2 regions of the Methylocystis hydrogenophila genome follow, and region 2 is predicted to be linked to the other one. Evidence: riboswitches for the same ligand, from Rfam matches in the RefSeq annotation. Region 2 holds a riboswitch; the other holds the start of a gene.

Region 1 (15,548 bases), 940 kb from region 2:
CGACGACATTGGGCTGACTCTGCAGAAAGCCGACAAGATCGACGAGTATGAAAAGCAGGCTGCGGCGCAGCGCCCTTGGGCTTGACCGCGACCCAGCGCCGCAGCGCGGCGCCGGGTTCATGTTTCCGAAGCGGCGCTTATGGGATAGAGCACCCCTGACGGGGCGGCGAGCGTCGCTTCCAACCGCTGAACGCCCAGAGCGACGGACAAGGCGCGCTTGAGTTATCTTTCCGCCCTTTCCCTGCGTTTTCGCGCCGCCGGCCAGTCGCTGGCGCGGCTCGCCCAGGGCGTGAGCCGCTCGCGGAAGCCCGACGACATCGCCGAAGGCCAATGGCGTGACGCCGGCGCCCAAAGCTTAGGCGCCGATTCCGAGGAGGCGGCGCGCGACGCAAGCTTCTGGGGACCCGCGCCGACGAACGAACAGGCCGAGCCGCCGGCCTTCGCGCCGGGCTCCGCCTATCGGGAACCCGCCGGATTCGACGGCCAGGGCCTGCTTTCGATCCACAATCTGGCGAAGTCCTATAAAGCGCGTCGCGTCGTCGAAGACGTGAGCCTGCATGTGGCGCGCGGCGAGGCGGTCGGGCTGCTGGGCCCCAACGGCGCCGGCAAGACCACGGTTTTTTATATGATCACCGGGCTGGTGAAGCCCGACAAGGGCGTCATCTCGCTCGACGGCTATGATGTGACGCCGCTGCCGATGTATCGCCGCGCGCGGCTCGGAATCGGCTATCTGCCGCAGGAGGCGTCGGTGTTCCGGGGCCTCTCGGTCGAGGACAATATCCGCGCCGTGCTCGAGATCACGCAGCCCGACGCCAAAAAGCGCGAGGAGGAGCTGGAGGCGCTTCTCGAAGAGTTCCGCCTCACCCGCATGCGCCACACGCCCGCCGTGGCGCTTTCCGGCGGCGAACGGCGCCGCTGCGAGATCGCCCGCGCGCTCGCCGGCCATCCGTCCTTCATGCTGCTCGACGAGCCTTTCGCCGGCATTGACCCGATCGCCGTGGGCGGCATTCAGGACCTCGTGCGGCATTTGAAAGCGCGCGGCATTGGCGTGCTCATCACCGACCACAGCGTTCGCGAGACTTTGGGCCTCACCGACCGCGCCTACATCATCTACAACGGCCATGTGCTGACCGAAGGAACGCCTGACGAAATCGTCGCCAATCCGGACGTTCGGCGCATTTATCTTGGCGAAGATTTCCGCATGTAGCGCTGCAGGCGCCGTTCCTTCAGAGACGGCGCCTTCGCGCTGGCGCGTTCAAGCTTGTTTCGCGCGGCGGCGAAGCCGCGTCCCGCAGCGCCAGGGTTGCGCTCTCCGCGCCCGACGGGCGTTCTCCCAGAAGGGTCGCCTGTCGCCCGTTCGGGAGCGGGGGCAAGTCGTCGCATGCGACAGATTGGTGATTAAGGCTTGGGCGGTTTGCTCGGCGGCGCGCTGCTTTTTTGGCCCTGTGCGCGCGGGCCCGAAGTGATATAAGCAAGAACCGCGCCGCGAAGTGGCGGCCGAAATAGCGTTTCGAGTGGGCCGAGCGAAGATGGCGATTTCCACCAAGTTGATGATGCGTCAGGGCCAAGCCCTGGTGATGACGCCGCAGCTGCTCCAGGCGATCAAGCTGTTGCAGTTTTCCAATTTGGAGCTTGCCGCCTTTTTGCATGATGAGCTTGAGCGCAATCCGCTGCTCGAAGCGCAGGAAGGCGATGGCGGCGATGCGGCCGATCATCCCTCGCAGGGCGCCGAGCCGAGCGGCGCCGAGGCCGTCGACGGGCCGCAGGAGGGCGATTGGGCGCAGCAGGATCTCGCCGTCGACTCCGCGACGCTCTCCGCCGATCTTGGCGCCGACATGAGCAACGCCTTTGAGCCCGAGGGCCCGGCGATCGGAGAGCGGGCGCGCGATGACGCCCCCGACGGCGCCGGACTTTCGGCGACTTCCTGGACCGGCGCCGCCGGCGGCGGGTCGGCCGACGGCGAAGCGCCCAATCTCGAAGCCTATATCGCCGACCGGCAGAATCTCCACGAATATCTCGCCGAACAGCTGGCGCTCGCCTGTCCGGATCCGCGCCACAGAATCATCGGCCAGGCGATCATCGACGCGATCGATGACAGCGGCTATCTGCGGGAGGAGCTTGGCGAGATCGCCGCCCGTCTCGAGGCGGACAGGGCGGAGGCCGAGCGCATTTTGGCGACGATCCAGACCTTCGATCCTTCCGGCGTCGGCGCGCGCGATCTGGCGGAATGCCTCGCGATCCAGCTTAAGGAGCGCGACCGTTATGATCCGGCGATGCAAGCGTTCGTCGCCAATCTTCCGCTCGTCGCGCGCCGCGATTTTGCGCAACTCGCCAAGCTGTGCGGCGTCGACGACGAAGACATCGCCGACATGGCGGCGGAGCTGCGGCGGCTGGAGCCGAAGCCCGGCCGAGCGTTCGGCGGCGCCCCGATTCAGCCGCTCGTCGCCGACGTCATTGTTCGCGCCGCCGCGGACGGCGCCTGGCATGTGGAGCTCAACGCCGACGCGCTGCCGCGCGTATTGGTCAATCACAGTTACGCGGCGCAAATCAGCGGCGTCGCCGCCGGCCCTGCGGACAAGAGCTTCATTTCGAGCTGCCTGCAGAACGCCAACTGGCTGACCAAGAGTCTCGAGCAGAGAGCCCGCACCATTCTACGCGTCGCTTCTGAAATCGTGCGACTGCAGGACGCGTTCCTCACGCATGGCGTCGAACATCTGCGTCCGCTGAACCTGCGCACGGTCGCCGATGCGATCGGCATGCATGAGTCGACGGTCTCGCGGGTGACGTCGAACAAATACATGATGACGCCGCGCGGCGTCTTCGAGCTGAAATATTTCTTCTCCGCGTCGATCGCCACGACGAGCGGCGCCGCCGCGCATTCGGCCGAAGCGGTGCGCTTTCGCATCAAGCAGATGATCGATCGGGAAACGCCCGACGGCATCCTGTCGGACGACGCGATCGTCGAACGGCTGAAGGCGAGCGACATTGAAATCGCGCGGCGCACGGTTGCGAAATACCGCGACAGTTTGCGCATTCCGTCCTCGGTCGATCGCCGCCGCGCCAAGCTTGCGCAGGCGCGCATGACAACCAATTAATTGTCCTATGTCGTCTTCAGGCGCGAAGCTTCGCCGCGGGACGACTCCATTGACTTCGCACGCCGAGGCTTCTAACGCTGCGCGGAATTTCCGCTCTTTGGTTAGATGGCGGGCGATTCGCTGACCCCTCAGGCGGAGTTCCAGGGCGGATGGGGGCGCGTTGGCGGTTGGTCTGACGGCGGCGCGGCAGGCGCGCGGCTGGCCCTTTCCGCGCCGAAACTTCGCTCGCAACGAAAGTTCGGATTGCAAAATGTCTCTCAGGGTTTCCGGCAAGAACATCAACATCGGCGAAGCGCTTCGGGCTCATGTGACGCAGAGGCTTGAGACGGCGGCGTCGAAATATTTCGACGGCCGAGTCAGCGGCCACGTCACCATCTCGCCGGAGGGCTCGGGCTTTCGCGCCGACTGCAACCTGCACCTCGCCTCCGGAATCGTGCTGCAAGCCGACGGCCGCGCACAGGAGCCCTACGCCTCCTTCGATCAGGCGGCGGAACGCATCGAAAAGCGCCTGCGCCGCTACAAGAGCCGGCTTAAGAGCCATCACGAGCATGGCCATGGCGATGGCGCTCAGGCCGAGGTCGTCGCCTATCACGTGCTTGAGGCCCCCGATCCGGAAAATGAGGCGTCGGCGGAGTTCAGCCCCGCGATCATCGCCGAATCCACCACGCAGTTGCGCCGGCTGTCGGTTTCGGCGGCGGTGCTCGACCTCGATCTCACCGGCGCGCCGGTCGTGGTGTTCCGGCACGCCAACACCGGCCGGGTGAATGTCGTCTACCGGCGCGGCGACGAAAATATCGGCTGGATCGACACCCCCGAGTCGGAAGGCGATGCGCGCTGAAGCAAAAACGTCGTGGGACGGCCATAATAACGGCCTCCTCGGCACGTATCTTGCCATTTTCCCACGTCCCTTCGGGTTTGGCGAAAATAGCGAGACGTTGAAATTTCAAGGATGGTCTGGGCCTTCGGCGGCCCTAGACCTCCCATGAGAAGCAGGATGATCGTCGCATGCGGCCAACGGACTTGGTTTCGCCGGATTCGGTTTGCGCCTCGCTGAAGGCCACGACGAAGAAGCACCTTCTCCAGGAGCTCAGCGAGAAGGCCGCGAAGATTTGCGGGCTTCCGGCGCGCGAGATCTTCGATGCGCTGCTTCATCGCGAGCGGCTGGGTTCCACGGGAATTGGCGAAGGCATCGCCATTCCACATGGAAAGCTCGCGAAATTGAAGGGGATTTACGGGGTGTTCGGCCGTCTTGACCGGCCTGTCGACTTCGGGTCCCTTGACGGCGCGCCGGTCGATCTTGTGTTCATGATCCTAACGCCCGAGAGTTCGGGCGCTGATCATCTCAAGGCGCTTGCCTGCGCGGCCCGGATGCTGAGGGAGCAAGGCCTCGTGGCGACGCTCCGCGGAACGCGCGACGACGATGCGCTCTATTCGCTGATCGCACAGCGCTCGAAGCCGTTTGCGGCATAGTAGCGCCGCACCTTAGAGCGGCGCGCTGCGTTTTTGGGCGCCGCCTCCATGCGAGGCGTGTCCGCCTTTGCGGCCGGCTTCCGAAGCGAGCGCATGATCGCGCGAGAAGCTCCGCTTGGCCGGATTCACGCTTTGACCGCCCTTGCGCCCTGCCCGGGCGGCAAGATCGGGGTTCTGCGAGAAACTTCGTTTCTCGTCAGGAACGCTCTGGCCGCCTTTGCGCGCAATGGCCCGCTGCTTTTCGGGATCCATAGACGCAAAGCCACGACTGGATTTTTTATTCTCCTCCATGGGCCGCCTCTCAAAGTTCCCCCAGCGCCTTCGGCTATAACTCGCCGGCTCGGCCAATGTTTCTGGTAGGCGGCGATTTATCTTCGCAGTCTCGAAGGAGCCTCCGCCGGGAAGGCGAGGGCGAAAAAATTTAATGTTTGCAATGAGATCAGAGACTCACATGCCGACCCGCGGCGCGCTTTGTTCGCGGCGTCCGGCGCGTCGCTCAAAAAACAGCGCCTGGCTGATGACGGCCTTGAGGCTTTCGACATTGAAGGGTTTGGCGATAAGAAAGGCCGGCTCGGGCGGCTCGCCGGTCAAAAACCGCTCAGGGTAGGCGGTGACGAAGATCACCGGGATGGAGAGAGAGACGAGGATCTCGTTTACGGCGTCGAGCCCGGAACTGCCGTCCGCGAGTTGAATATCGGCGAGAATCAGTCCCGGGTTGCCGTCTTGGATGGCCGCCACCGCCTCGCCGTGCGTGCGCGGCATGCCGACCACTCGATGTCCCAGCTCCTCGACGATGCTCCTCAGGTCATGGGCGATCAGGGGCTCGTCCTCGATAATCAGCACGTCGGTCGCGATCTGGTCGGCGATCTCGCCGTTCGCCGCCTCGATCAGGGCGCCAGCCTCGACCTCCGAAACCTTTAGAGTCTGACCGATCTGGTCGAGATCGAAGCCTTCGAGCGCCTGCAGCAAAAAGGCTATTCGCGGCTTCAGCGAAATCGCGTCGAGATTGCGTCGACCGTTTTCCGCCAGCGCCCCGGAGCGATCGGTGTGGGCGTTGATCGGCGACGCCGCCCAGACGTCCAGGAACAGACGGTATACAGCGATGCGCAGGTCATCGGAATCTGCGATGCGGTTGGGTTCGGCGACCACCGTTTCGAGAGTGGCCAGCACATAGGCGTCGCCGCCTTCCCGATCGCCGACCAATGCGCGCGCAAAGCGTCTCAAATAGGGAATATGCGCTGAAATTTCCTTTGACGCCGACATGTCTTACAACTCCAGCAGCATCGAGCCTCGCAGAGGAGAGGAGTGCGGGCTAAGCGGATTCAAAACCTGGACAATACGTCAAAACTGCTCGGCATTTTAGGGAACCAATCCTTCAGCGGTGCGTTTTGCCTATCGTCCTTGCGGCGCAGTATAACGCGGCGGCTCCAGAAATCATGCATATTAAAATAGAGGGCTCCATGGGGAATAAGAATCCGGAGAATATAGTTGCGCGCGCGAAAGCAGACGACGACGCTTTCGCAGGCGACGGGCGGTATTCTTCGAGACCGGGCCCTCGCAGGGTGGAGACGTTTGCAGGGTGGGTGATGACACGTGACGAATTCGGCGAGCGTCGCCGAGGAGTAGGGGAGGCGCACTGCGGCGCACAGCCGGCCCAGCGACCGCGGCCGGTGGAATTTCAGGACTCGATCGGAAAGGAACTCCGCAATCTCTATGATGATGTCGTGGCCCAACCGGTTCCCGATCGGTTTCTGAAACTTTTGAACCAACTCGAAACGAATGTGCTATCCTCCCCGGCGACGTTAAGCGCGCCGAGGAAGAGTGAGTGAAGGCAGGCGAAGAAGCGCATTCGGCAGGACAGGGATTGAAGGCTGATCTGATCTCAGCCATCCCGAGCTTGCGCGCGTTCGCTGTGTCGATTTGCGGAAACTCCGATCGCGCCGACGACCTCGTTCAGGAAACGCTGGTCAAGGCCTGGGGCAGCCTCGCGACCTTTTCGGAAGGCACCAATCTCACCGCCTGGCTGTTCACGATCCTGCGCAACATCTACTACAGCGAATTTCGCAAGCGCCGACGCGAGGCCCCCGATCCGGACGGGGTGATCGCCGGACGATTGGTCGCGCCGGAATCGCAGCACGCGCATATGGATTTTCTCGACTTCCGCGACGCGATGCAAAAATTGCCGCTCGATCAGCGCGAGGCGCTGATCCTCGTCGGCGCCTCCGGCATGTCATATGAGGAAGCGGCTCAAATCTGCGGCTGCGCGCCCGGCACGATGAAGAGCCGGGTGAATCGCGCCCGCAATCGGCTCTCAGACCTGATGGCGGCGCCGCCAAGCGCCGAGCCGCGCGAATGGTCCTCGGCCGAGCAGCTCTCCGCAGCCACGCGCGATTGAACGCTGCTCGGAAATGCCGCATAGGGAGGCGCGCGAAACGCCCCTTCCGATGCGAGCGAGCCGATGACCGACGATCACAGAATTGAACGCGACTCCTTCGGCGACATCGCCGTGCCGTCCTGGGCCTATTGGGGCGCCCAGACCGAACGCTCGCGCGAAAATTTTCCGATCGGCGGCGATCGCATGCCGATCGAGATCGTGCATGCGCTGGCGCGAATCAAGCTCGCGGCCGCCAAGGTCAACGCCAGGAAAGGCCTGCTCGAGCCTGAAATCGCCGACGCGATCGTCGCCGCCGCGCGCGAGGTGATCGACGGCAAGCTCGACGAGCATTTTCCGCTCGTCGTCTGGCAGACCGGCTCCGGCACCCAGACCAACATGAACGTCAATGAGGTCATCGCCAATCGCGCCAATGAAACGCTCGGCGCGCCGCGCGGCTCGAAATCGCCCGTTCATCCCAACGACCACGTCAATCTCGGGCAGTCGTCGAACGACAGTTTCCCCACCGCCATTCATATCGCCGGCGCCACGACGATCTCCGGTCGGCTGATTCCCGCCGTCGAGCGGCTGCATATTGCGCTGAACGCCAAGGCGGTGAAATTCGCCGACATCATCAAGATCGGCCGCACCCATCTGCAGGACGCGACGCCGGTGACGCTCGGCCAGGAGTTTTCCGGCTATGCGGCGCAGGCCGAATACGCGGAAAGGCGCATCAGAACGACCCTCGCCGACCTCCTGCAGCTCGCCCAGGGCGGCACGGCGGTCGGCACCGGCGTCAACACGTTCAAGGGCTTTGGCGAAGAGGTCGCGGCCGACATCGCGGAGCAGACCGGACTGCCTTTCGTCTCGGCGCCCAACAAATTCGAGGCGCTCGCCACTCACGACGCCATCGTCTTCGCGCATGGCGCGCTCAACGCGCTGGCGTCGGGCCTCTACAAGATCGCGAGCGACATTCGCCTGCTCGGCTCGGGGCCGCGCGCCGGCCTCGGGGAACTGAGGCTTCCCGAGAACGAGCCCGGCTCGTCGATCATGCCGGGCAAGGTCAATCCGACCCAGGTCGAGTCGCTGACCATGGTGTGCACGCGGGTTTTCGGCAATAATGCGACGATCACCTTCGCCGCCTCGCAGGGCCATCTCGAACTCAATGTGCTGAAGCCGGTCGTCGGCTTCGCGCTGCTCGAATCGACGATCCTGCTCGCCGACGGAATCAATAGTTTCGTCGCGCGCTGCGTCGACGGCATCGAAGCGGATGAGGCCAATATCAAGCGCTTCCTCGATCGCTCGCTGATGCTCGTCACCGCGCTGGCGCCGAAGATCGGCTATGACGCAGCCTCGAAGATCGCCCGCGCCGCGCATAAAAACGGCACGAGTCTCAAGGAAGAGGCGCTCGCGTCCGGCAAGGTGACGGAAGCCGAGTTCGACGCAATCGTGCGGCCGGAGAAGATGCTCGCGCCGAACGCGTGAGCAACCAAAGCAGCTTGCGCAAACACCCTCCCCTTGATGGGGGGTGGCTTGCGCAGCAAGCCGGGTGGGGTGATCGTCTTTTCTATCTCTCGTCTCTTAATGTCACCCCCACCCGCGCTGCTGCGCAGCGCGACCTCCCCCCAATGCAAGTCGGATGTTTCCGACTTGCGTTTTTAGGAAGACCGAAATCGGCTACGCCGATTTTGGTTGGGGGGTGAAACACACGCCGCGTCTTCCCCTCGCCATGCATCCGCACTAGTTTCGGCTCCTCATTGAGGAGCTCAATTCATGGCCGCGATCGAAGCCGTCCTCCAAACGATAGACGCCAATCTCGACGCGTCGAGAGAACGCCTGTTCGATCTCTTGCGCATCCCCTCGGTTTCCACCGATCCGGCCTATCAGGCGCAATGTTTGCGGGCGGCGCACTGGCTCAGGGATCAGCTCAACGGCCTTGGTTACGACGCGCAGGTGCGCGAGACGCCCGGCCATCCGATCGTCGTCGGCCACGCCAAGGCGAAGCGCAAGGATGCGCCGCATGTGCTGTTCTACGGCCATTATGACGTGCAGCCGCCGGATCCCTTGGATCTGTGGGAAACGGAGCCCTTCGCGCCGCGGCTGACCGAGGGCAAGGACGGCCAGGAGAGAAAGGATATCGTCGCCCGCGGCGCCTCGGACGACAAAGGCCAGCTGATGACCTTTCTCGAAGCCTGCCGCGCCTTCGAGGCGAATGGCGGACTGCCCTGCAACGTCACTTTTCTGTTCGAGGGCGAAGAGGAGACAGGGTCGCCCTCGCTGCCGGGCTTTCTCGCGGCGCATAAGGACGAACTCTCGGCGCCCGATCTCGCGCTCGTCTGCGACACCAGCATGTGGAACGCCTCGACGCCGGCGATCACGGTGATGCTGCGCGGGCTCGCGCTCGAAGAGGTGATCATCAAAGGGCCGAGCCATGATCTGCATTCCGGCATGTTCGGCGGGCCGGTGCTGAACCCGATTCATGTGCTGGCGAAAATCATCGCCGATCTGCACGACTCCGAGGGGAAGGTGACGCTGCCGGGCTTCTACGCCGGCGTGCCGGAGATTCCCGAAGACATCGCCGAGCAATGGCGCGCCATCGACTTCGACGAGGCCAAATGGCTCTCGGACATCGGCCTCACGCGCGTCGGCGGCGAAACGGGCCGCGGAATTATCGAGCAGATCTGGGCGCGCCCGACCTGCGACGTCAATGGAATCATCGGCGGCTACACCGGCGCGGGATCGAAGACGGTGCTGCCGGCGCAGGCGTCGGCGAAATTTTCCTTTCGCCTCGTCGGCAAGCAGGACGCGAAAGCGATCCTCGAAAGCTTTCGCGGCTTCGTGCGCGAGCGTCTGCCGGCGGACGCCAAGGCCGAATTTATTTCGCATGGCGCCTCGAACGCGCTGCAGCTTCCCTTCGGTTCGGAAGCGCTCAACCGCGCGCGGCGCGCGCTGGCGGAAGAATGGGGGAAGGAAGCGGTGCTCGCCGGCTGCGGCGGCTCGATCCCGATCGTGGGCAGTTTCAAGCGCGACCTTAATATGGATTCGCTGATGATCGGCTTCGCGCATGACGACGACCGCATTCATTCGCCGAATGAGAAATATTCCTACACGTCCTTCCATAAGGGCGCGCGCTCCTGGGCGCGCGTGCTGCACGCGCTCGCGGCGGCGTGAAGCGATCAGCTACAGCGACGCTCTTGACCTGCGGCGCGATCCGCTTCTATTTTGCGGCAGACGGTTCCCAACGGGATCAAAATGGGAATGCGGTGAGCGCGCTCTTCGCGCGCGATTCCGCGGCTGCCCCCGCAACTGTAAGCGGCGAGCCGACGACCACTAAGCCACTGGAGCCATAAGGCTCTGGGAAGGCGGTCCAAGGCGACAACCCGCGAGCCAGGAGACCTGCCGTCGCTTCGTGGTCACGCGCGAAAGCGTCGGGCGGGGTGCACCGATGCGGCCGAAGCCCTTCGCCTTTATTCGGCGTATGGGCGGAGACCTTTCGCAGTGACGGCCCACGTCTGCTGCGAGTCCAGCTTATGAAATCCCAATTCCTGAAAGGCGGCGTTTGCGTCGCCGTGCGGCGCAATTCGTCCGTCCTGGTCCTTTCTACAGCCCTCTCGTCCTCCGCTTTCGCCCAAAACGCGCTTCCGGTGATTGAAATCGGCAGGCCGGGGCCAAGCGTCATCCATGGCTTGGAAGGCCCGGTCGCTGCGCCCGTCGGCGACAACGGGACCGAAATCGGACCCGGGGACAACGGCCAGCTTTGCGCCGAAGGCGTCTGCAACGATCCGACGTCCTACGCCGCGCCGATCCAGTCGGTCGGCACCAAGGTCAATACGCCGATCATGGAGACGCCGGTCACGACGCGGACCGTCACGCGTCAAATGCTCGAAGACCAGCAGGCCATCACGATCGACCAGGCGTTGAAGAACGTCAGCGGCGTCGCCTTGTCGGGCGGCGGCGACGCGGCTCTGGGCAATTCCTTCAGACAGATCATTCTTCGGGGATTTCCGACCCAGAATTATTTTCGCGACGGTTTCAGAGTCGACAGCTTCGGCCTCAACTTCACCGGCGCCAGCAATCTCGAAATGGCCAATGTCGAGAGCGTCGAAGTTCTGAAAGGCCCCGCGGCCATTCTATACGGCGCGGTGGAGCCCGGCGGCATCGTCAACATCAACACGAAGCAGCCCCTGGAGAAGCGCGTCTTTTCCCTGCAGCAGCAGATCGGCAGTTACGCCTCCTACCGCACGACGCTCGACGCCACGGGGCCCGTGACCGAGAACAAGGACCTGCTCTATCGCTTCATCATGTCCTATGAGAACGACGGGTCGTTCCGCGCCTTCGGCTACAATCGAAATTTGATGATCAACCCGGTCGTGAAATGGCGTATCGACGGCGACACCTGGGTTCGAGCGTCCACGCAATTCCAGCAGAACAGTCTCAATCAGGACTGGTATTTCGTGCCTTATTTCGGGATGTTCAACCCGCTTTGGCTCGGACGCAGCTTCAACTGGGGACCGAATTCACCGTACAATCAGCAGCAAAATTTTACCGAGTTCACCTGGCATCACGACTTCAATAAGGACTGGTCGATCCAGCAAACCGCCTTCATGCAATTGTTGCGTAGCGACTGGCAAAACGCCGGCGGCTTCGGCTCTATCAGCGACTGCATAACGCCCGGAAGCACGTCTTGCTTCTCCTTCCCATCGCCTAGCAATGTCACGCTGAACTGGGGCGCGTTTCCGTCGGACAACAGGCAGGCGGAATATGCGACGACGGTCAATCTCGTCGGGCATTTCGACACCGGCGAGCGTCTCAATCATACGCTGCTCGCCGGCGCGGACTATTACCGCTACAATTTCAGAGGCCGGAACCTGAATGCGGCGAATTACAGTTCGACGCTCCTTCTCGGCGCGCCGCAGCCGCCGACGCCGATCTCCGGTCTTTATGCCTTCGCCGCGACCGAGCAATACGCCGACAATCTGGGCATTTATCTGCAGGATCAGATCAAGCTGCCCTATGGCTTCACCGTGCTCGGCGGCGCGCGCTTTCAATATATCGACAGCAGAACCGGCGCCACGGAGAATTCGAAATTCTGCGGGCCGTATTCCGAGAATGCGTTTGCGGGACTGGTGATCCCCTGCAACTTCGATACGATCACGGCGCGAGCGCAATTCGTCAATCAGAGAGTGACGCCGCGCGTCGGGCTCTTGTGGCGGCCGCTCGACTGGATGAGCTTCTACGGCAATTACGCCGAATCCTACAGCCCGAATTACAACGGCAAGCTGGTCTTGAACACGAACGACCCGACGCCCCCGAGCGCCGGCGCGCAGGTAGAAGGCGGCGTCAAGCTTTCCGTGTTCGACGGGAAGCTTCAGGCGACCGCGGCCTATTATCATCTGGTCAAGACCAATATTCCGATCGGCATTCCGAACGACTTCAACCATGTGATGCTGATCGGCGAAGGGCGCTCGCAGGGTCCTGAACTCGACATCCAGGGCGAGCTCTCGCCCGGCTGGAGCGTCAACCTCGCCTACGCCAACACCGACGCGCTCACCACCAAGTCAAATCCGCTTTATCTCGGGGTTCCGACCGCCGGATCGCCGATCCCCTTCGTTCCGCGCAATGTCGGATCGCTGTCATCGGGGTATGAATTCAAGGACGGCCAGATGAAGGGTCTGAGAGTCGGCGCGCGCTACGATTACACCGGCTATATTCCCTTCTCCCATTGGGCGAATGACGGAAGCTATATCTATGGCCAGTCGACGCCGAGCTATGGAATCGTCGGCCTGTTCGGAGCCTATGAGCTCAATCTCGCCGACTACAAGCTCGTCGCGCAGCTCAATGTGAGCAATCTCTTCGACAAGACCTATTTCACCAGCGGCGGCCTGGGGCCGCAGGCCTTCGACGCCGCGCATCCGTTCGGTTACGCGGTGCCCTACACCAACCCGATTCAGGTGGGCTGGAACCTGCCCGGGTACAATTACAACGTGATCGGGGCCCCGCGGACGTTCCGCGGATCGATCAAACTGTCGTTCTAAACGCGCGCAGCGACATCTTCGCGCGCATAGGAGCGCGCGAAGATCGCTTCCGCCTCGGTTCGCTACAAACAGAAAGCGCATGGCCATGACAGCAATCGCCGACTTAGCGCCTAAACGAATCGTCGAGCCCGATGGCGCATCGCTCGATGTCTTCTCCCTGCCGACGGACACGGCGAGTCTCGAAGAATTGTTTCGCGATCTTTTCGAAAATCACTGGCGCGACATCGTCTTCGGGCCGATCATTCAGGGCGCGGCGTGGGAGATCCACGCCGACCGTCCGCCGACGCGCATCAGGCTGCTCGACGGCTATCTGACGGTCGCTTTCGGCGTCACGCATTTTCACGTCTGCATCGGCGAGAACAAGGGATCGCGCGCGCGGCCGACGTCGCCGGAACTCGCGAAGCTCAGGCGAACGTCACGCGCCGAACTCTATCGCCGGCGCAACACGAGCTGCGTGCCGATGTCCTGGGGACTGCAGCTGTTCAACGGCGCCGGCGAGCAGCAGATCACCGTGCTGCTGCCCAATCCCTTCCTCGACGCGGTGACGGATAAAGTCCTGAAAGAACCCGATTGGTCGCGCCTCGCGCTGTGGGACAAATTGCGCGCGCGCTGGTTCGGTCTGCACGAACCCGATCCCATCGATCGCTCGGCAGGCCGGTCGCGCGGCGACTGACGCGCCGCGCTTTCGAATTCGACTTCCCTTGTCTTCACTTGAAAGGAGAACCTCATGTCGCTTACGCTTTCCACTCTTCCGACGACAAACCGCCGCGCGCTCTGGGCCGCGACCTTCATCGCCGCGAGCGTCATTTTCAGCTTCAGTTGGGCCTGCGCCGTTCCGCTCGCGGGCTTCGCCGCCGTCGCGGCGCTCACCAGCGCGCGTCGCGAGGCCCTGCTGCTGACGGGCGCAGTCTGGTTCATCAATCAGGCTGTCGGCTTTCTCTTCCTGCATTATCCGACGGACGCCATGACGCTGTTTTGGGGCGGCGCGCTCGGCGTCATCGCTTTGCTGTCTTGTGAGAGCGCCGGCCTGCTCGCGCGCCGCTTTTCTGGTTTCGCCGGCGGTCTCGCCGCTTTCCTCGCGGCCTTCGTCGTCTATGAGAGTCTGATTCTGGCGGTCACGGCGGCGACGGGCCCCGGCGTCGATCATTTCACTGCGCCGGTCGTGACGCGGATCTTTTTGATCAATCTCGGCGCCTTTGTCGCGCTGTTGATGTTGAAGGCCGCAGGCGCCGCAATGGCGAATCGCGATGTGACGAAGGCATTCGCCTCGCGCCCGATCTAGGCGCGAAGGAGCCATGGACGAAGGTGGTCGCGACCCTTAGCGGACGTTTAATGCGGCTTTGGTTGAGTCGCTGACCGGTGAGGTCCGGGAAGAAGGAAAGAACAAGGACCAACTCGCGATGGCCTTGTTCTTTTCGCCGAACACGGAATCGTCGCCAGCGCGTTCACGTCGCCTCTGACCCTCTGCACAACGCGACCTACACGTCTGAGTTTGCTTCGAAAATTATCTGAACATAAAACAGCCAAGATAAATATGCTTGATACCAAAACAACTTACGGGATTGAGGCATAATCCTTTTGAATGTTGCATCAGACGGACCGCCGGAATTGAGGCGGGAAATAGCCTCGCTGAGAGCGCAGCTGGCCGCGTCGCAGCAGCGCTACGAAGAGATTTGCCATCGGATCAGAAACGAATTGCAGGTCTTATCGGCTCTCTTCGCCGCGCAGCGGAGACAGTGTGGCCATCCGGTACAATGCGACATCTGCGTTTCACGCATCTGCGCGACCGCGGCGCTCCACGGCGCGCTCGATACGAATGAGCATGAGATTTGCAGCCTCGGCTCTTTCGTCAGGCTTCTCGCCGAAACTCTGCATTCGGCATTTGACAGTCGTTATGAGAGCAGCGTGACCATAGACGGGGACTTCGAAATTGACTGCGCGCGCGCCAAAAGCGTCGGGCTTGTGGTCGTCGAAGCGACGGTAAATGCTCTTAAATACGCCTTCGTCGGTCTCGAGAAGGGCAGGATCGAAACGCGCGTCCGGTGTTTCCGGGGAGAGGTCGAGCTTGTCGTTGAAAACAACGGAGCGCCCTTTCGTTTGCAAGCATTGTCTCAGTCGACCAAAATTTCAGGAAAGGGCCTCACGCTCATGCGTGATATTGCGGCGCAACTCGACGGAGCCTTGGAGATCACGCCGAGTCCCATGGGAACTGCCCTGCGGCTCACTTTTCGGGTCGCTCCCGCAGCGATGCTAGGGGTTCGATAAGCCACGGCGATTTGCTCAAGCGCGCATTGCGGACGAACGCGCCAGCGCCAACAGGAGATTGCTCAGTCGATTGAGTCAGGCCGCGACCCGACGCGAGGGCGGGCCGCGTTCCCGCAGCGTGTCAATACAGCGCCTTCCAAGGCGACTGAGATCGCGCTGACTTGGCGCCTCGCAGAAATTCGGCCTTAGTGAATATGCGCCTTGGCGCCGCCGCCGGCGCTCGCATCGGCGTCGCTGTCGCGGCGGCAGGCCATCCGCACGCGTTCCCGCAACCACATATGCGCGTGATCTTTTTCGTGGCGCGGATGCCAA
Region 2 (15,548 bases):
GCGCCTTAGCGCGGCTTTCTTTTTGTCCAAGGCGCGACGGGCGGCTACTCGCTGAAGCTTCGCCGTGTAGCGAAAAATATCTTGACTCTTGTGCGGCGCAGCAATATAACAGTGCGACGCAGCGAGAGTTCTCTTGCTTCGTAGCCCTCCTTGGGCGTTTCCTCCCTTGACTTGGGCCGCTGGTTCGTCCGGCGGCCCTTTTTTACGCCAGCAGGTGGAAAAACGAGCCGGAGACGCCGTTGGTCGCCAGTCCGGCTGGGCGTTCGTCATCGCTATAGGCGTCGCGCGCCAGCGCGAAGGGCGCGCCTTCTTCGCGAAGAACGGTCGCGTAGTGAAATTCATGCCCGCGCAGTCGAACTCCGACGGCGCCCAACGGATGATCGGCCGCCAATCGCGCCTGGCGATAGCCGAGATGCAATTTACGCCGGGCGAAGCTCGTTTCCAGTTCCAGCAGTCCGGCCATTTCATGCGCCTCGCCCGCCGCGTCGATCAGCGCGCGGCCGAGAACCATGTAGCCGCCGCATTCGCCGTGGAGCCATCCTCTCTGAGCGAAACGCCGCAACCCCTTCATGAAGCCTTGCGCCGCCGACAATCGGCCGGCGTGCAGCTCGGGATAGCCGCCCGGCAGCCAGCAGAGATCGCAGTCTTCGGGCGGCGCCGCGTCGGCGAGCGGCGAGAAGAAGAAGACCTCCGCGCCGGCGTCGCGCCAATTCTGCGCGAGATGCGGATAGAAGAAGGAGAAAGCGTCGTCGCGCGCGACGGCGATGCGCTGGGCGGGAGGCGCGGTCGCCACGACGCCTGTCATTCCCGACGCCCGCGGAGCGGGCGATCGGGAATCCACGGCCGCGACAGGCGCGTCTGGCGTCACGCTGGATTCCCGATCGCTTCGCTTGCGCGAAGCGTCGGGAATGACATTGCTCGTTGCGGCGATCGTCGCGCAAGCGACGATCACGTCCACATCCACATGCGCTTCGATGAAATCTGCGAGCGCCTCGAGACGCTCGTCGAGACCTTGCGTTTCGCCGGCCTGAACCAGGCCGAGATGGCGTTCGGGGAGAGAAACCCGCTCATTGCGGGGCAATGCGCCAAACACCGGGAGGCCCAGCGCCTCGATCGCTTCGCCGGCGAGCCTGCGATGACGCTCGGAGCCGACGCGGTTCAACACGACGCCGGCGACCTTTACGCGCGCATCGTGTCCGGCGACGCCGCGGACGATCGCCGCCGCCGTCTGCCCCTGGCCCGTAACGTCATGAATGAGCACGACCGGCCAGCCGAGCAGGGCGGCGATGTCGGCGCTCGCCCCAACGCCAGCTGCGCCGCCGGGCGCGCCGTCAAAGAGCCCCATGGCGCCTTCGGCCAGCACGATGTCCGCGCCGGCGCTCACCTTCGCGGCGAGACTCTCGATCAAATGCGCCTCCATCGCCCATGAATCGAGATTGACGCCGTCGCGGCCGGTCGCCGCCGCGTGAAAGGCGGGATCGATATAGTCCGGCCCGCATTTGACCGGGGCGACGCGCAGGCCGCGCCGCGTCAGCGCGCGCATCAGGCCGAGCGTCAGCGTCGTCTTACCCGAGGAGGAGCGGGCGGCGCCGATCAGCAGGCCTGGCGCGTTCACCTTTCGCCTCTCGGCCGGAAGCGCCGATCATAGTCCGCGTCGTATAGAGCGCTTTCGCGGAAGTCTTCGCTCGCCAGCGCCGGTCCGACGAGAATGAGCGCGGTGCGCTCCATCGGCGCCTCGGCGGCCTGAGCCTCGATGTCGGCGAGCGTTCCGCGCACGACGCGCTCATCCGGCCACGAGGCGCGATAAACGAGGGCCACGGGACAGCCGCCGCCATAATAGGGCGTCAGCTCCTCCACGACCTGCGCCAGCACATGGATCGAAAGATGGATCGCCAGCGTCGCGCCGGATTGCGCGAATGTCGCGAGCCTTTCGCGCTCAGGCATCGATGAGGCGCGCCCCGAGGTGCGCGTCAGCACCAGCGATTGCGCGACTTCGGGGAGCGTGAGTTCGCGCTTCAAGGCGGCGCTCGCCGCCGCGAAGGCCGGCACGCCGGGCGTCATCGTGTAGGGAATGCCGAGCGCGTCGAGGCGTCGCATCTGCTCGCCTACGGCGCTCCAGATCGAGAGGTCGCCGGAATGCAGCCGCGCGACGTCCAGGCCGGCGTCATGCGCCCGTTGCATCTCGCCGACGATGGCGTCGAGCGACAGCGGCGCCGTATCGACGATGCGCGCCTCTGGCGGACAATGCGCCAGCACGCCCGCAGGCACGAGCGAGCCGGCGTAAAGGCACACCGGACAGCGCGCGATGAGATCGCGACCCCGCAAGGTGAGGAGATCGGCGGCGCCGGGACCCGCGCCGATGAAATGCACGGTCATGCGTTGCTCTCTTCGACGCGTCTTGCGAGAGCGCAGGCGGCGACCGGCGTCGTCACGCGCGGCGCGACGAGGCGACTGTTCGGTCCGGCGCCGACGAGCGCCGCGGCTTCGGCGACGCTGCCGACTCCAAACATCGCCTGCACCCGCGGCGAATGCGTCGCCGCGGTCGCCTTGCGGGCGCGCAGCGCCGCGAGCGGCAGAAAGACGAGTTCAAGCCCAAGCTCGCGCGCCGCATCATGCAGGCCAGCTTCCTGCGCCTTGCTTTCCAGCGCGCAGAGCCTTGCATCGCTGAGCTCGACGTTATGCGCCTGCGCGACGCGGCGCACGAGTTCGACGATGTCATGCGCGGCGACGCCGCGTCTTGCGCCGAGCCCGAAGGCATATGTCGCATTCATCTCTTCGTCGCTCGCCATTGCGTGACCGCCATCGCCGGATCGAGCGCGTGGAAGCGGCCGATCGGCCGCGCATGCGCGATCTGCAGATGTAATAGTTCGCCGCCTTTCTCGCGATAGGCGTCGGCGAGCAGCGCTTGCGTCTCGATGGTGACGGCGTTGACGACGATGCGCCCGAAACGGGGCAGGGCGTCCCAAGCGGCGGCAAGCGTCGCCGCGTCGGCGCCGCCGCCGATGAAAGCCGCATGCGGCGCATCGAGTTCGGCGAGGGCTTGCGGGGCTTCGCCCTTGATGATGCGCAGATCCGGAACGCCGAGCGACAGCGCATTGCGCGCAATGCGCTCCGCGCGCACGGCGTCGCGCTCGATGGCGATCGCGCGGTTTGAGGGATCGCTCAGCATCCATTCGATGGCGATAGAGCCGGCGCCGGCGCCGACGTCCCACAGCAATTCGCCCTTGCGCGGCGCGAGCGCGGCGAGCGTCACGGCGCGGATGTCGCGCTTGGTGAGCTGCCCATCGTGCTCGAACCAATCGTCGGGAAGGCCCGGCGTAAGCGGAATGACCGGCGTGTCGCCGTCGGCTTCCACTTCGACGGCGACAGTGTTGAGCGGCGCAATGTCGTCGAGCGCGAATGCGTCGGCGCGCGCTTGGCGCACGCGCTCAAGCGGTCCGCCGAGACGTTCGAGCACATGGAGGCGCGATCCGCCCATGCCGCGCAGGGCGAGATGGCGCGCGAGGCGCGCCGGCGTCGTCTCGTCCCAGGAGAGCGCGATCATCCGCGCGTTCGGCTGCAGATGCGGCCTCACGCGTTCAAAGGCGCGGCCGTGCAGCGACAGGAGCGCGCAATCCTGCTGGCTCCATTTGAGCCGCGCCGCCGCGAGCGAAAACGCCGAAGGCGCCGGAACGCAGAAAATTTCGTCAGGCGCGACATGGCGCGCGATGAGATCGCCGACGCCGTAGAAGAAGGGATCGCCTGAGGCCAGAACGACCGTGGGTTTGCCGCGCTGCGCGAGAATGCGCGGCAATGCGTCGGCGAGCGGCGAGGGCCATTGCAGGCGTTCCGCCGGCGCGTCGATCATCGCGAGATGGCGCGCGCCGCCAATGATCAGCGAGGCCCGCGCCACGATCGCGCGCGCCGCCGGCGTCAGCGCGTTCGCGCCGTCTTCGCCGAGGCCGATCAGCGACAGCCATGGCGCGCTCATGTCGCCTTCCGCGACGTATAGACCCAGTCGCGCGCAGCTTGGCGCGCGATGCGCCGCGTGCCGCTGGCGCCGATCACGACAAGCGTCGACATATCGACCTTGTCGCCCTCGGCTTCATCAAGTCGCGTCAGAATGATCTCCTCATTCTCACGCCCGACGGATTTCGCCAGGGCGACGAAAGTCTCGCCGGGAAGATGGCGACGCAGCAGCGCGAAAGCGTCATCGATGCGCGTCGGCCGCGCGCGCGACGCGGGATTATAAAGCGCGATGACGAAATCGCCTTGCGCCGCATGCGCGAGCCGCTTGGCGATGACGTCCCACGGCTTCAGATTGTCGGAGAGCGAGATCGCGCAAAAGTCATGGCCGAGCGGCGCGCCGAGTCGCGCCGCCGCCGCCTGCATCGCCGAGACGCCGGGCAGCACGCGAATGTCGAGGTCGCGCCATTCGCGCGGGCCGCCGTCGACCGCTTCGAACACCGCCGCCGCCATCGCGAAGACGCCGGGATCGCCGCCGGAGACGACGGCCACGCGGCGCCCCTGCGCGGCGCGCGCCAGCGCCTCCCGCGCGCGGTCGATCTCGACGCGGTTGTCGCTTGCCAGCCGCGTCTGCCCTTCGCGTTCAGGAACGCGTGCGACGTAAGGCCCATAGCCGATGATGTCCTGCGCGGCGTCGAGCGCTTCTTGCGCCTCGTTCGTCAGCCATCGCGCGTCGGCCGGACCGAGGCCGACAATGTCAAGCGCGCCGCTCAAGGGCGCCTGCCTCGCCCCGGCACAAGCGCCATCGAGAAATAAGGCGCGTCATCGTCGCGCTTGTCGGAAAAGCGCATGATCTTCTCGCCGGGCATGGCGCCGCGTTCGACATAGATCGCGCGATCGATGACGCCGGCGCGAGTCATCGCCCGGCGCAGCTTGGCGAAATTGCCGCCGAGCTTCATCACCACCGCGGCGTCCGTGGCGGCAAGACGCGATGCAAGGCAGTCTTCATCGAGCGTCGCCGGCAGAACCGTGAGAATGTCGTCGCCCCAGGCCATCGGCTGGCGCGCCGCGGCGAAACAGCCGGACATGCCCGAGACGCCGGCGCAAATCTCGATGCGAAAGCGCGAGTCGAGCCGCGCGAACATATGCATGAAGGAGCCGTAGAGCAGCGGATCGCCTTCGCACAGCAGCGTCACGTCGCGACCGGCTTCGAGCACGGCGCGAATGCGCATCACGCAATCTTCATAGAAGCGCTGAAGCGAGGAGACATATTCCGGCTGATCGAAAGGAATCTCCGTCGTCACCGGATAGAGCAGCGCGATCTCTTCGCAGCCCGGCGCGAGATAGGGCGCGGCGATCGCGCGCGCGTGGCTCGCGCGTCCGCGCTTGGCGAAGAAGGCGACGACGTTCGCCGCGCCGATGAGGCGCGCGGCCTTCACCGTCACGAGCTCCGGATCGCCAGGACCGAGTCCGACGCCGATCAGCGCCCCGAGCGTCGCGACGGCTTCATGCGATGTCGAGGCGAGCGCGTTCATTCCTGCTCGCTCGCCAGCGCATTGATGGCGGCGGCGGCCATGGCGCTGCCGCCCTTGCGGCCTTTCACGATCACGAAGGGAATGCGGCCGTATTCGCGCAGCGCGCCCTTCGATTCCGCCGCGCCGACGAAACCGACCGGCATGCCGATGATGGCGGCCGGAGGCGCCGCGCCTTCGTCAATCATCTCGAGCAGGCGGAACAGCGCCGTCGGCGCATTGCCGATAGCGACGAGAGCGCCATCCAACCGGTTGCGCCACAGCTCCAGCGCCGCGGCGCTGCGCGTGGTTCCGATCTCGGCGGCGAGCGCCGGCACGCGCGGCTCGAGCAGCGTGCAGACGACCTGATTTTCGGCCGGCAGCCGCGAACGCGTCACGCCATGCGCGACCATGTTGGAGTCGCAGAGAATCGGCGCGCCCTTCTGCAGCGCGTCGCGCGCCGCTGCGACGAAATCCGGCGAGAACTCGATGTCGTCGGCAAGTTCCACCATGCCGCAGGCGTGGATCATGCGGACCGCGATTTTTTCCTGCTCCGGCGTAAAGCGCGAGAGATTCGACTCGGCGCGAATGGTCGCAAAGGAGCGCGCATAAATTTGCGCGCCTTCGTGGATATAGTCGAAGCGGCGGCTCATTGCGCACGACCGCTTGCGCGTGCGGAGAGTTCGCGCAGGACGGCCTCGAAGGTCAGCGATCTGAAGCGCGGCGCGCCGTCGGCGCCGCCGTTTTCGATGAGATCGAACCCTTCGGCGCAGGCGAGCAGCGTGATTGGCGAGGCGCTCTGCCGCGCGCAGCCTTTCGCGCAGCCGGAAAGATGAAGGCCGACGCCGTCAGCGCCGCCGATCATCTGCGCAAGCGGCGCGAGATCCATCACATGCGCGCGCGTCTCGGCGACCGCCTGCGGACATTCCGGCGCGCCGGGACAGGCGATGACGGCAAGGCGCTTGTCGTCGGCCGACGTGATAAGGTCGTGGTCTTGCGCGCGCGAGACGACGCGTCGCGCATTGTCTTCATCGGGCGTGACGATCAGCAAGGCGCGCCACGGCGTGAGGCGCAGTTCGCCGGTTCCCTCGCCTTCTGCAAAATCGGCGACCGCCGCGAGTTCCTCTGCGCGCCAGCGGCCGAAGGGCGCGCCAACGCCCGCGAAAGCGACGGCGCCGCGACGTTGCGCGCCAAAGATATGCGCCCATCGCGCAGGCGCGCGCGCTTCCCTGGAGACGCGCATGACGAGTCCGGCCGCGCGTGGCAGCGCGTCGGCGCCGAGCGCTTCGACCAGCGTGCGCACGCGCCTGAAGCTATTTGCATGACGATCGCGCAGCTCTATGAAGGCGCGCGCAAGGCGCAACGCTACGTCGAGCGCGTCATTGACGGCGGCGAAGACGGCGCGATCGGGGACATCGGCGATATGAATCGCGACCGCGCCGTTTGCAATCGCTTCGATCCGAATGTCGGCCTCGACGTCGGCAAGCGACAGCGCGCCGCCATCATCGAGAAGAAACAGAAATTTCGGCGGCAGCGCGCGCATCGCTGCGTCGCGCTGCAATTCCGCAGCAAGCTCCACGGCCATGGCGTTGGCGTCGAAAGCGCCGGCCGCGAGTCCGGCGAGCGGCGACGCGATGACATTCGTCACGCGTTCGGCGTCGGCGCTCGGCGCGAGCATGCCGATCGCATCGAGCCGGCGCAGCGCTTCGGCGATCGTCGCCTCGCTGATCCCGCGCAGCTGGAGCTGAGCGCGCTGCGACAGATCGATCAGCCCATTGCCGCAGCCGTCCGCAATTCTCGCGATCTCGCGCGCCTGCGCCGCGCTCATGCGAGAGCCGACCGCCTTGGCGCGGATCAGCAGGCCGTCGCCGCTCGGCATCGGCGCGAAGGCTCCGGGACACCAGCCCTTGATCTCAGGCCTCGGCTGCAAGACGCCCTCCCTCTTGGCGTTCGATATCGCTCAAGGCGCCGCGCACGCTGTTGCGTTGCGTATTCCACAAGCCGCGCGCAAGCGCTTCGCTAAAAACGCGCGCAAGCCCCTCCAGCGCGCGGGGATTTTCAGCGGCGAGAAAATCGCGCGTGGCATCATCGCCCAAGGTCGCGTCAAAAGCGAGATCAAATTGCGCGTCTGTGACAAGACCGCTTGTCGCGGCGAAAGCATAGAGATTATCGATCGTCTCGGCGATCTCGCCGGCGCCGCGATGGCCGTGACGCATCTGCCCTCGCAGCCATCGCGGATTGGCGAGCCGCATGCGCAGGACGCGCGCGATTTCGTCCTTCAGCGCGCGCGGCCGCAACCGTTCCGGCCGCGTCGCATCGATATGCACCAAATCGGCGTCGCCGCCAAGCATGGCGTTCGCGGCGGCGAAACCGCCCTCATAATCGGCGAAGGCGGGTCCGATCAGAACGTCGACGTCGGCCATGTCTTGCACATGGACATGCGCATCGGCGTCAGCGACGCGGGCGCTGAACGCCGCGACGGCCTCTTTGCTTTCGCCCGCGCGGTCAAAGGCGTGACCGGCGGCGCAAAGATAGGCGCGCGCAAGATCGTCGCGGTTCGACCATCGCCCGCGCGCCACGCGATCGCTGACGCCAATTCCGTAAGTTCCGTCAGCGGCGCCGAAGACGCGGCGCAGATCGTCGGCGGCTTTCAGCGGATTGACCTCGGCGCCTTCATCGAGCCAGGCGACGGCGCGAACCGCGTCGTCGAACAGCGCAATGAGATTTCCGAACATGTCGCGGAACAGACCCGAGACCTGCAGCGTCACGTCGACGCGCGGAAAGTCGAGCCGCGCCTGCGGCAGAATTTCGAAGCCGACGACGCGCGCGCTTGCCATATCCCAGCGCGGCGCGACGCCGAGAAGCGCGAGCGCTTGCGCAAAATCCTCGCCGCCGGTGCGGATCGTCGCGCTGCCCCACAGGTCGAGCATGATGCGGCGCGGGAATTCGCCATGCAGTTGCGCGTGGCGCGTCATCACCTCGGCGGCGGCGCGGCGGCCGATGTCATAGGCGGTTTGTGTGGGCGCATGGCGCGGATCGATGCAATAGAGATTGCGGCCCGTCGGCAGAACGTCGGCGCGTCCGCGCGACGGCGCGCCGGCCGGACCGGGCGCGACGAAGCGGCCCGCAAGCGCGGCGATCAGCGCCTTGCGTTCGGCGCGCGCGCAGGCGTCGCGCGCGGGATCGCTGTCGGAACGACCAAAAACATGTAGCCCGTCGCCGATCCGCATGTCCTTCAGGTCGCACATCCAGGCGTCGAGCCGCGTCAATGTCTCGGGGATGTCCATCCCGTGCGAGACGCCGCATTCCGCGGCAAGACCGCTGCGCTCGGATTCGTCGATGATCGCGCCGGCGATGAGTTTCGCGCGGCGCGCGTCGAGCGCGCTCGCCGTCGCATATTCGTCGAGCAGCGTTTCGACTTTCGCGGCGGCGTCGAAGAGTTCGGCGTCAACGAGCGGCGGGGTCAGATGGCCGATCGTCACGGCGCATGTGCGGCGCTTCGCCTGCGCCGCTTCGCCGGGATCATTGACGATGAAAGGATAGATGAGCGGCGTCGGGCCGAGCACGGCTTCCGGCGCGCAGGCCTCGGACAGCATGACCGATTTGCCGGGAAGCCATTCGAGCGTGCCATGCGCGCCAAGATGAATGAGCGCGTCGATCTTCCGCGCATGCCGCAGCCAGAGATAGAAGGCGACATAGGCGTGGCGCGGCGGGCGCTGCACGTCATGATAGGTCTCGTAACGCTCAGCGCGCGCGCCGCGATCGGGCTGCAGCGCGACGACGAGCTTGCCGGCTTCCAGACAAGGGAGGCGGAAGACGTCGTCGCGCGCCGCCGGATCGTCCTGCGGCGCGCCCCATGCGTCATTGACGCTCGCGACGAAGTCGGGGGGAAGCGCGGCGAGCCAAGTTTGGTAATCGCGGATTGGAATATCGATGACGCGCGCGGCGTCTTCGAGCGCGCGGATTACTCTCAAGAGTAAGGGTGAGACTATGCCGACGTCGTATCCCTCTTCGGCCAGTGAAAAGACGATCTCCTGCGCGCTCGCTTCCGCGTCGAGGCCGATGGCGTAGCCGCCGCGGCCGCGTCGCGCCGGATAGTTAGAAAGAATGAGCGCAAGGCTCTTTTCATGGTTCGCCTTGCGTCTCAGACGCGCCCAGTTCAGCGCGAGGTCGGCGACGAAGTCGATGCGCGAGCGTTCCGGCGCATGGCGGGTTTCGCTGAACTCCGCCGCAAGACGCAGCGGCGCCTCCTCCTTGAAGGAAATCGCGCGCGTGAAGATGCGCCCGTCGACTTCCGGAAGCACGACATTCATCGCGAGATCGGCGCCGTTCGCGCCGCGCGTTGAGCCTTCCCACGCCTCGCGCAAAGAAGTTGCAAGAGCGACTTGCAGCACCGGCGCGTCCGCGCGATCGAGCACGCTTCCCGCGTCGCGCCGCGCCGAAAAAGCGGTGGCGTTGAGGATCACATCTGGCGCGAACGTCTCAAGCGCGCGCGATACGAAAGCTTCGCTCTCCGGCTCTTTCAGGCTCGCGACATAGATCGTCTCGACCGCGAAGCCGCGCTCGGCCAGCGCCTCGGCGAGCACAATGATCGGCGCGACGTCGTCGGCAAGGAACATGGCGCGATAGAAGACGATGGTCGCGCGCAATTCGCCGCCGGCGCGGCATGCCGCGTCGAAACGCCCAGCGTTGGCGATGGGAAGGCTTTCCCGCCACGGCGCCGGACGCCCGACGAGAGTCGATGCGTAACCGAGAAACGAACGCAGATTGTCGGGACCGCCGTCCTGAAAGAAGCGCCAAATTCGATTGAGCGTCTCCATATCGAGCGTCGACGCCTGCTGCAGACGCGCGTCGTCATGGGCGTCGCCGGGCGTGATCGCGAGGGCGATTCCCTTCGCGCGCGCTAGCGCCTCGAGCTGCTCGACGCCATAGGGCCAATAGTCTTTGCCGCCGAGCAGCCGCACGACGATCAGCCGCGCATGTCGCGCCACAGAGTCGAGATAAAGATCGACGGAGTAGGGATGCTTCAGCTGCGCCAGCGATGCGCAGCGAAAGCTCGGGAGGCGCGCGCCGCTTTGCTCATAAAGCCGCGCCAGCAGCCGCAGCTCCGAATCCGAAAAGGACAGAAACACGATCTCGGCGGGAGATTGTCCAAGATCGATGGCGGCGCCGGCGTCATCGAGACTATGGAGATCGCGCGGGAGGAGATGCATGGCGTATCACGGCTGCGCCAGCGTCGCGATGACGGCGTCGCGATTGAGGCCTTTCTCGCCGATGATCACGACGCGACTCATGCGCTGCTCATCGGGCTTCCACGCCCGATCGAAATGATGTTCGATGCGCGCGCCGACGCCTTGCACGAGCAGGCGCATCGGCTTGCCGACGACCTCGACGAACCCCTTGATGCGCAGCACGTCATGCGCGCGCGCCGCTTCGGCGAGTCGCGCAACCAGCGCCGCCGGATCGGCGATCGCCGAGAGAGAGACGACGAAACTGTCGAAGTCGTCGTGATCATGTTCGGGCTCGGCGTCATGATGCGACGGACGGGTTGCGAGATCGTCCTCCGCCGCCGCCGACAGGCCGAGCAGCACAAGCGGATCGACTCGCCCGCCGCTGGCGCGCACGATCTTCGCGGCTTGACGCGCGCCTTGCGTCAGACGATTGGCGACCGCGCGTTCTTCGTCGGCGACCAGCAGATCGGTCTTGTTGAGGATGATGAGATCGGCGCAGGCGAGCTGATCGTCGAACACTTCTTCAAGCGGATTGTCGTGATCGATCGTCTGCGTGTCTTCGCGCTCCTTGGCGATCGCGTCGAGATCGTCGGCGAAACGCCCTTCCGCCACCGCCTTGCCGTCGATGACGGCGATGACGCCGTCGACGGTCAGCTTAGAGCGGATCGCCGGCCAGTCGAAGGCCTTCACCAGCGGCTTGGGCAGCGCCAGTCCCGAGGTTTCGATGATGATGTGATCGGGACGCTTCTCATGCGCGAGCAGCGCCTCGATCGCCGGGATGAAATCGTCCGCGACGGTGCAGCACAGACAGCCGTTCGCGAGTTCGACGATGTTTTCTTCCGGGCAGTTCTCGACGCCGCAGGCGCGCAGGATTTCGCCGTCGACGCCGACGTCGCCGAATTCATTGATGACGAGCGCCAGACGTCGGCCCTTGGCGTTTTCGAGAACGTGACGAATGAGCGTCGTCTTCCCCGCGCCAAGGAAGCCGGTGACGATCGTTGCAGGGATTTTGGCGCTCATGAGGATTCCTGTTGACGCGACTGAAGTCGCCAGACGAGGCCGGCGAGCGCGCCGGCGAGCGCCCAGCTGATCGCCTGAACGGCGAGCGAGGCGGCGGCGAAGCGCGCGGCGAGTTCGGCGGGCGCGGTGCTTTCGGGCGTCGCGGGCTGCGGCGCGAAGAAATGCGGCAGGGCGATCAGCGCGACGCCGGCGATCTTCGCCGCCGTCGAGTCAAGCCGCAACAAGGCAAACAGTCCGGCCCCGGTGGACAGCGCGGTCGCAAGCCACCAGATTTGACGCGCGGCGAGGTCGGTTTCCGCCATGCCGGGAAGCTGCGGCGCGAGGCCGAGACTCGTCGCGAGCCCGGTCGCGGCGAAGGCGCAGGCGCCCCACAACGCGGCGCGGCGCGGCGCGATGGCGTCGCCGGAGAGAAGCATCGCGGCGAGCAATATCAGCGCATAGCCGATCGAGACGGCGATCGTCGCCACGCTGGTCGCCGCCGTGCGGCTCAGGCCGGAAAGCGCTGCGCCCGCCTCGGCGCCGTCATGCGCATGCTGCGCCGCCTCATAGACCTCGGCGGCGAGGATGAGCGGCGTCGTGGTGAAGTGCTGCAGGGCCGCGACCGCAAGCCCGGCGACAAGGCCGGCGATGAGGCCGGTCGTCAAAACGCGCGCGATCAAGCGCGTTGCGGCCTAGTGACAGGGAAAGGAGAGCGCGTGGCGCGTATCATGCGCCGCGTCATGCACGCTTTCCGGATAGGCGAAGCCCGCGAGCCAAACGAGTCCGAAGCCAAGCGTGAGCGCGACGGCGGCGGCCTTCAGCGCCTCGAGTCTCGAAGAGGGGAGGGCGGCGGCGTTGGCGGATGATTTGACGTTCATATCGGTCTCCCTGCCGCCCCACCGGCGGCGATGCGATGCGCGCGGCGATCCAAAACAATCGCCCTGACGGCAGGTCTCCTGGCTTCCGGCTCGTCGGACCGCGCCGCCTTCCCAAGCGTTAAGGCTCAGTGGCGGATGGCGCGGGCCTCGCCGGCTACAGTTGCGGGGGCAGCCGCGGATACGGACACAAGTCCGCGCCGCGTTCCCTTTTCACTTCTTGCGAAGGACCGTCCCGAGTAGTCATATGCGCGGCTCACGCTTCCGTCAAACGGGGTGAGTCTCAAGCGAGCTCTCCTAGTGACTTAGCGTTATGAAATGTTGGTACGCTAGACCGGGGCGATCGGTGTAGGTAATCGCGACAAGCGTGGGCTTGCCCTTTTTGGGGGTAATGCGCCACGCGCGGAAGGTCGTTTTGTAACCTTGGACTTCTTGTGTCGACGCATCTTCCAGACTCGTTTCGCCCTTCAACGCCAGTCTGTGAATCGCAAGCGACATGTCGAAGATCAAATGGATTGAATTCTCGTCGGCCGCCTGGACGCGAACCCCGCAAATTCCGCGACTCTCATATTCGGCGAGGAGCTCGGCGCCGTTCGGAGAGATGATTGCATAAGCGACTCCGCCGGGCCGTCCCCCTTGAAGTCTCTGAACCGCGCTCGCCGGGAGCTGTTTGAAGCGACCGAAATTCCACGTCGCTGGATCGAACAGTACAACGATCTTGTCCTTGGAGCCGTCTGTTGCGAAACAGACCTTCTGAAATAATTCCAGCGCATCAATCGCGCGAAGGTCAAGCGATGGGGCTCCGAGCAGCGAGACCGGCACGAACAGTAACAAAACGACACACAGCGTCGCAATAAGCCTTGTCACAAGAAACATTCTCCGTGGAAAATACCGGTAACGCCACCGGACAATGGCAATAGGCGCCGATATTGGTCAAGAGTCGCAATCCTGTTACCCGAACGGGATCCGAGAACGGGAGATTCGATGCCGTCTCACGAGAATGACGAGTCTGATCGCCGTCATCGTCTCAAGATGGAGAAGCGCAAGGCGGTTCAGGACGCCGAGGTCGCTGGCAAGACCATCGCTCGCAAAGGCCTGCTGATGGTCCACACCGGCGCCGGCAAGGGCAAGTCGACGGCGGCCTTCGGGCTGGCGCTGCGCGCGCTCGGCCATGGCTGGAAGATCGGCGTCGTTCAGTTCGGCAAGGGCCAGTGGCGCACCGGCGAGCGCAACATGCTCGAAAAGCTTGGCCGAGAGTTCGGCCAAGTCGCCTGGCACACGCTTGGCGAGGGCTTCACCTGGGAGACGCAGGACCGCGCCCGCGACGAAGCGGCCGCCCGGCGCGCCTGGGAGAAGGCGCGCGAACTCATGGAGGACCCCGAGGTTCGCCTGCTGGTGCTCGACGAATTGAACATTTCGCTGCGCTATGAGCATTTGCCGCTGGAGGAGGTGCTTAGCGCGCTCGCCGCGCGGCGCGACGATCTCAATGTCGTCGTGACCGGACGCAACGCCAAGCCGGAGCTCATCGCCGCAGCCGATCTCGTCACCGAAATGACCCTCGTCAAGCATCATTTCGGCGCCGGCGTCAAAGCGCAGGAGGGAATCGAATTCTAACCTGAAAGCCGCTCCGAGATCCGCCGGCGTATCGCTCTTGGCAGCGGCTCGCGTAGCGAATACGCTTTGCGGGCAGGCAGTTCCGTGGCGGACGGGAACGCGCGCCAGCGACGCGAGCAGGCATCCCGAGGCGCGTCAGTCCTAGAGAGCAGGTTCCGAAAAAGTTGACAGACTTTTTGGATGAGAACCTGCTCCAACGTTTTGATTTTGAGCGATTCCTTTTCGATCACATGATTCCATGTGATCGGGAAGCGCTCTAGGCTGAACTCTCAACATCATCTGGACCCGAAAGCTCGATGGACGTTTACGGCGCGCTCCGCTTTTCCGCTGCGAAGATCTCCAACGAACTGTTTTCGACGGGATCGATTTTTTCGGTCTATTCCCTGGCGACGACGTTTGTCATCGCCGTTGGCGCGCTGGCCTATCAGCGCAAGATGCGCCGGGGGCGCGTCAATCCGCGGGCCATCGCGCGGGCCGTGTTCGACAAGCGACTCCTGCTCACCAAATCCTTTGCCGCGGACGTCAAGCTCTTCATTCTGAGCGTCGTTCTCATGCCGGTCGTGGTGGGCGCGCTCGTCATCTCGTCGAACGCCGTCGCGACGCTCGTGAGCGCCGCGCTGCGCGGTTCGTTTGGCGCTTTTGCGCCGGTCTCGTGCTGCGACCTGTCGATAAAGCTCTTCTCCACCGTCGTGCTCTTTCTGGCCTATGAGATCGGCTATTGGGTCGATCACTATCTCAAGCATCGAATCCCGTTTTTGTGGGAACTCCATAAGGTGCATCACACCGCCGAGGCGCTGACCCCGGTGACCAACTTTCGCAATCATCCGATCGACAACATCATTTTCGGCTACATGCTCGCGACGTTCATTGGCGGCGCGTCAGGCATATTGGCGTGGGTCTTTGGGCGAACCACGGAATCCTTCACGGTCGACGGGAAGAACATCCTTTTCATCTTCTTCCTTTGGACGATCGGGCATCTTCAACATTCGCAGTTCTGGATTCCCTTTCGCGGCGTTTTGGGACACATCGTCCTGAGCCCCGCGCATCACCAGATCCATCATTCGACAGATCCCCAGCACTTCAATCGCAACTTCGGCAGCGTTCTCGCCGTTTGGGACTGGATGTTCGGATCGCTCGAGATGCCTTCGACCAAGAACCCGCGCCTCAAATATGGCGTCGAGGAAGACGCCGCCGACCCGCATTCGTCGTTCGGATTATTGGCGACCCCGATTTATCGAGCCGCCCTCGCGCTCTGGCGCGCCCTCGCCGATGCGTGGAATGCAGGAACCGAACGACTGGCGCAGCGCCGTCAAAGGCTAAAGAGCACAGGCGTATTATGAGCCGCATTCGCGCTGATCTGCTGCTGGTGCTGG

Evidence for each region. A riboswitch is a leader RNA that binds a small molecule or an ion and turns the genes downstream of it on or off. The one in region 2 is predicted to bind cobalamin.
Region 1: another riboswitch for cobalamin. It lies ahead of BN69_RS11030 (TonB-dependent siderophore receptor); the one in region 2 lies ahead of BN69_RS15560 (CbtB domain-containing protein).

What each region holds. Positions count from the first base shown of each region.
Region 1 is NC_018485.1:2,265,699-2,281,246, forward strand. Features, by position in the region: gene leuD (3-isopropylmalate dehydratase small subunit) at 1-85, shown strand, start outside; gene lptB (LPS export ABC transporter ATP-binding protein) at 218-1,207, shown strand; gene rpoN (RNA polymerase factor sigma-54) at 1,530-3,095, shown strand; gene hpf (ribosome hibernation-promoting factor, HPF/YfiA family) at 3,346-3,933, shown strand; gene BN69_RS10995 (PTS sugar transporter subunit IIA) at 4,101-4,565, shown strand; gene BN69_RS11000 (con-10 family general stress protein) at 4,578-4,856, opposite strand; gene BN69_RS11005 (response regulator) at 5,013-5,828, opposite strand; gene BN69_RS19840 (NepR family anti-sigma factor) at 6,152-6,394, shown strand; gene BN69_RS11015 (sigma-70 family RNA polymerase sigma factor) at 6,391-6,960, shown strand; gene fumC (class II fumarate hydratase) at 7,024-8,421, shown strand; gene BN69_RS11025 (M20/M25/M40 family metallo-hydrolase) at 8,710-10,107, shown strand; cobalamin riboswitch at 10,152-10,355, shown strand; gene BN69_RS11030 (TonB-dependent siderophore receptor) at 10,467-12,971, shown strand; gene BN69_RS11035 (DUF7676 family protein) at 13,051-13,644, shown strand; gene BN69_RS11040 (hypothetical protein) at 13,699-14,253, shown strand; gene BN69_RS20075 (sensor histidine kinase) at 14,580-15,236, shown strand; gene BN69_RS11050 (LysR family transcriptional regulator) at 15,422-15,548, opposite strand, start outside.
Region 2 is NC_018485.1:3,206,662-3,222,209, forward strand. Features, by position in the region: gene BN69_RS15505 (cobyrinic acid a,c-diamide synthase CobB) at 203-1,615, opposite strand; gene cobM (precorrin-4 C(11)-methyltransferase) at 1,612-2,376, opposite strand; gene BN69_RS15515 (cobalamin biosynthesis protein) at 2,373-2,789, opposite strand; gene BN69_RS15520 (bifunctional cobalt-precorrin-7 (C(5))-methyltransferase/cobalt-precorrin-6B (C(15))-methyltransferase) at 2,768-3,970, opposite strand; gene cobJ (precorrin-3B C(17)-methyltransferase) at 3,967-4,719, opposite strand; gene BN69_RS15530 (precorrin-2 C(20)-methyltransferase) at 4,716-5,480, opposite strand; gene BN69_RS15535 (precorrin-8X methylmutase) at 5,477-6,109, opposite strand; gene cobG (precorrin-3B synthase) at 6,106-7,386, opposite strand; gene cobN (cobaltochelatase subunit CobN) at 7,370-10,669, opposite strand; gene cobW (cobalamin biosynthesis protein CobW) at 10,676-11,707, opposite strand; gene BN69_RS15555 (CbtA family protein) at 11,704-12,366, opposite strand; gene BN69_RS15560 (CbtB domain-containing protein) at 12,379-12,564, opposite strand; cobalamin riboswitch at 12,616-12,811, opposite strand; gene BN69_RS15565 (NMCC_0638 family (lipo)protein) at 12,859-13,428, opposite strand; gene cobO (cob(I)yrinic acid a,c-diamide adenosyltransferase) at 13,546-14,175, shown strand; gene BN69_RS15575 (sterol desaturase family protein) at 14,472-15,515, shown strand; gene BN69_RS15580 (DMT family transporter) at 15,512-15,548, shown strand, end outside.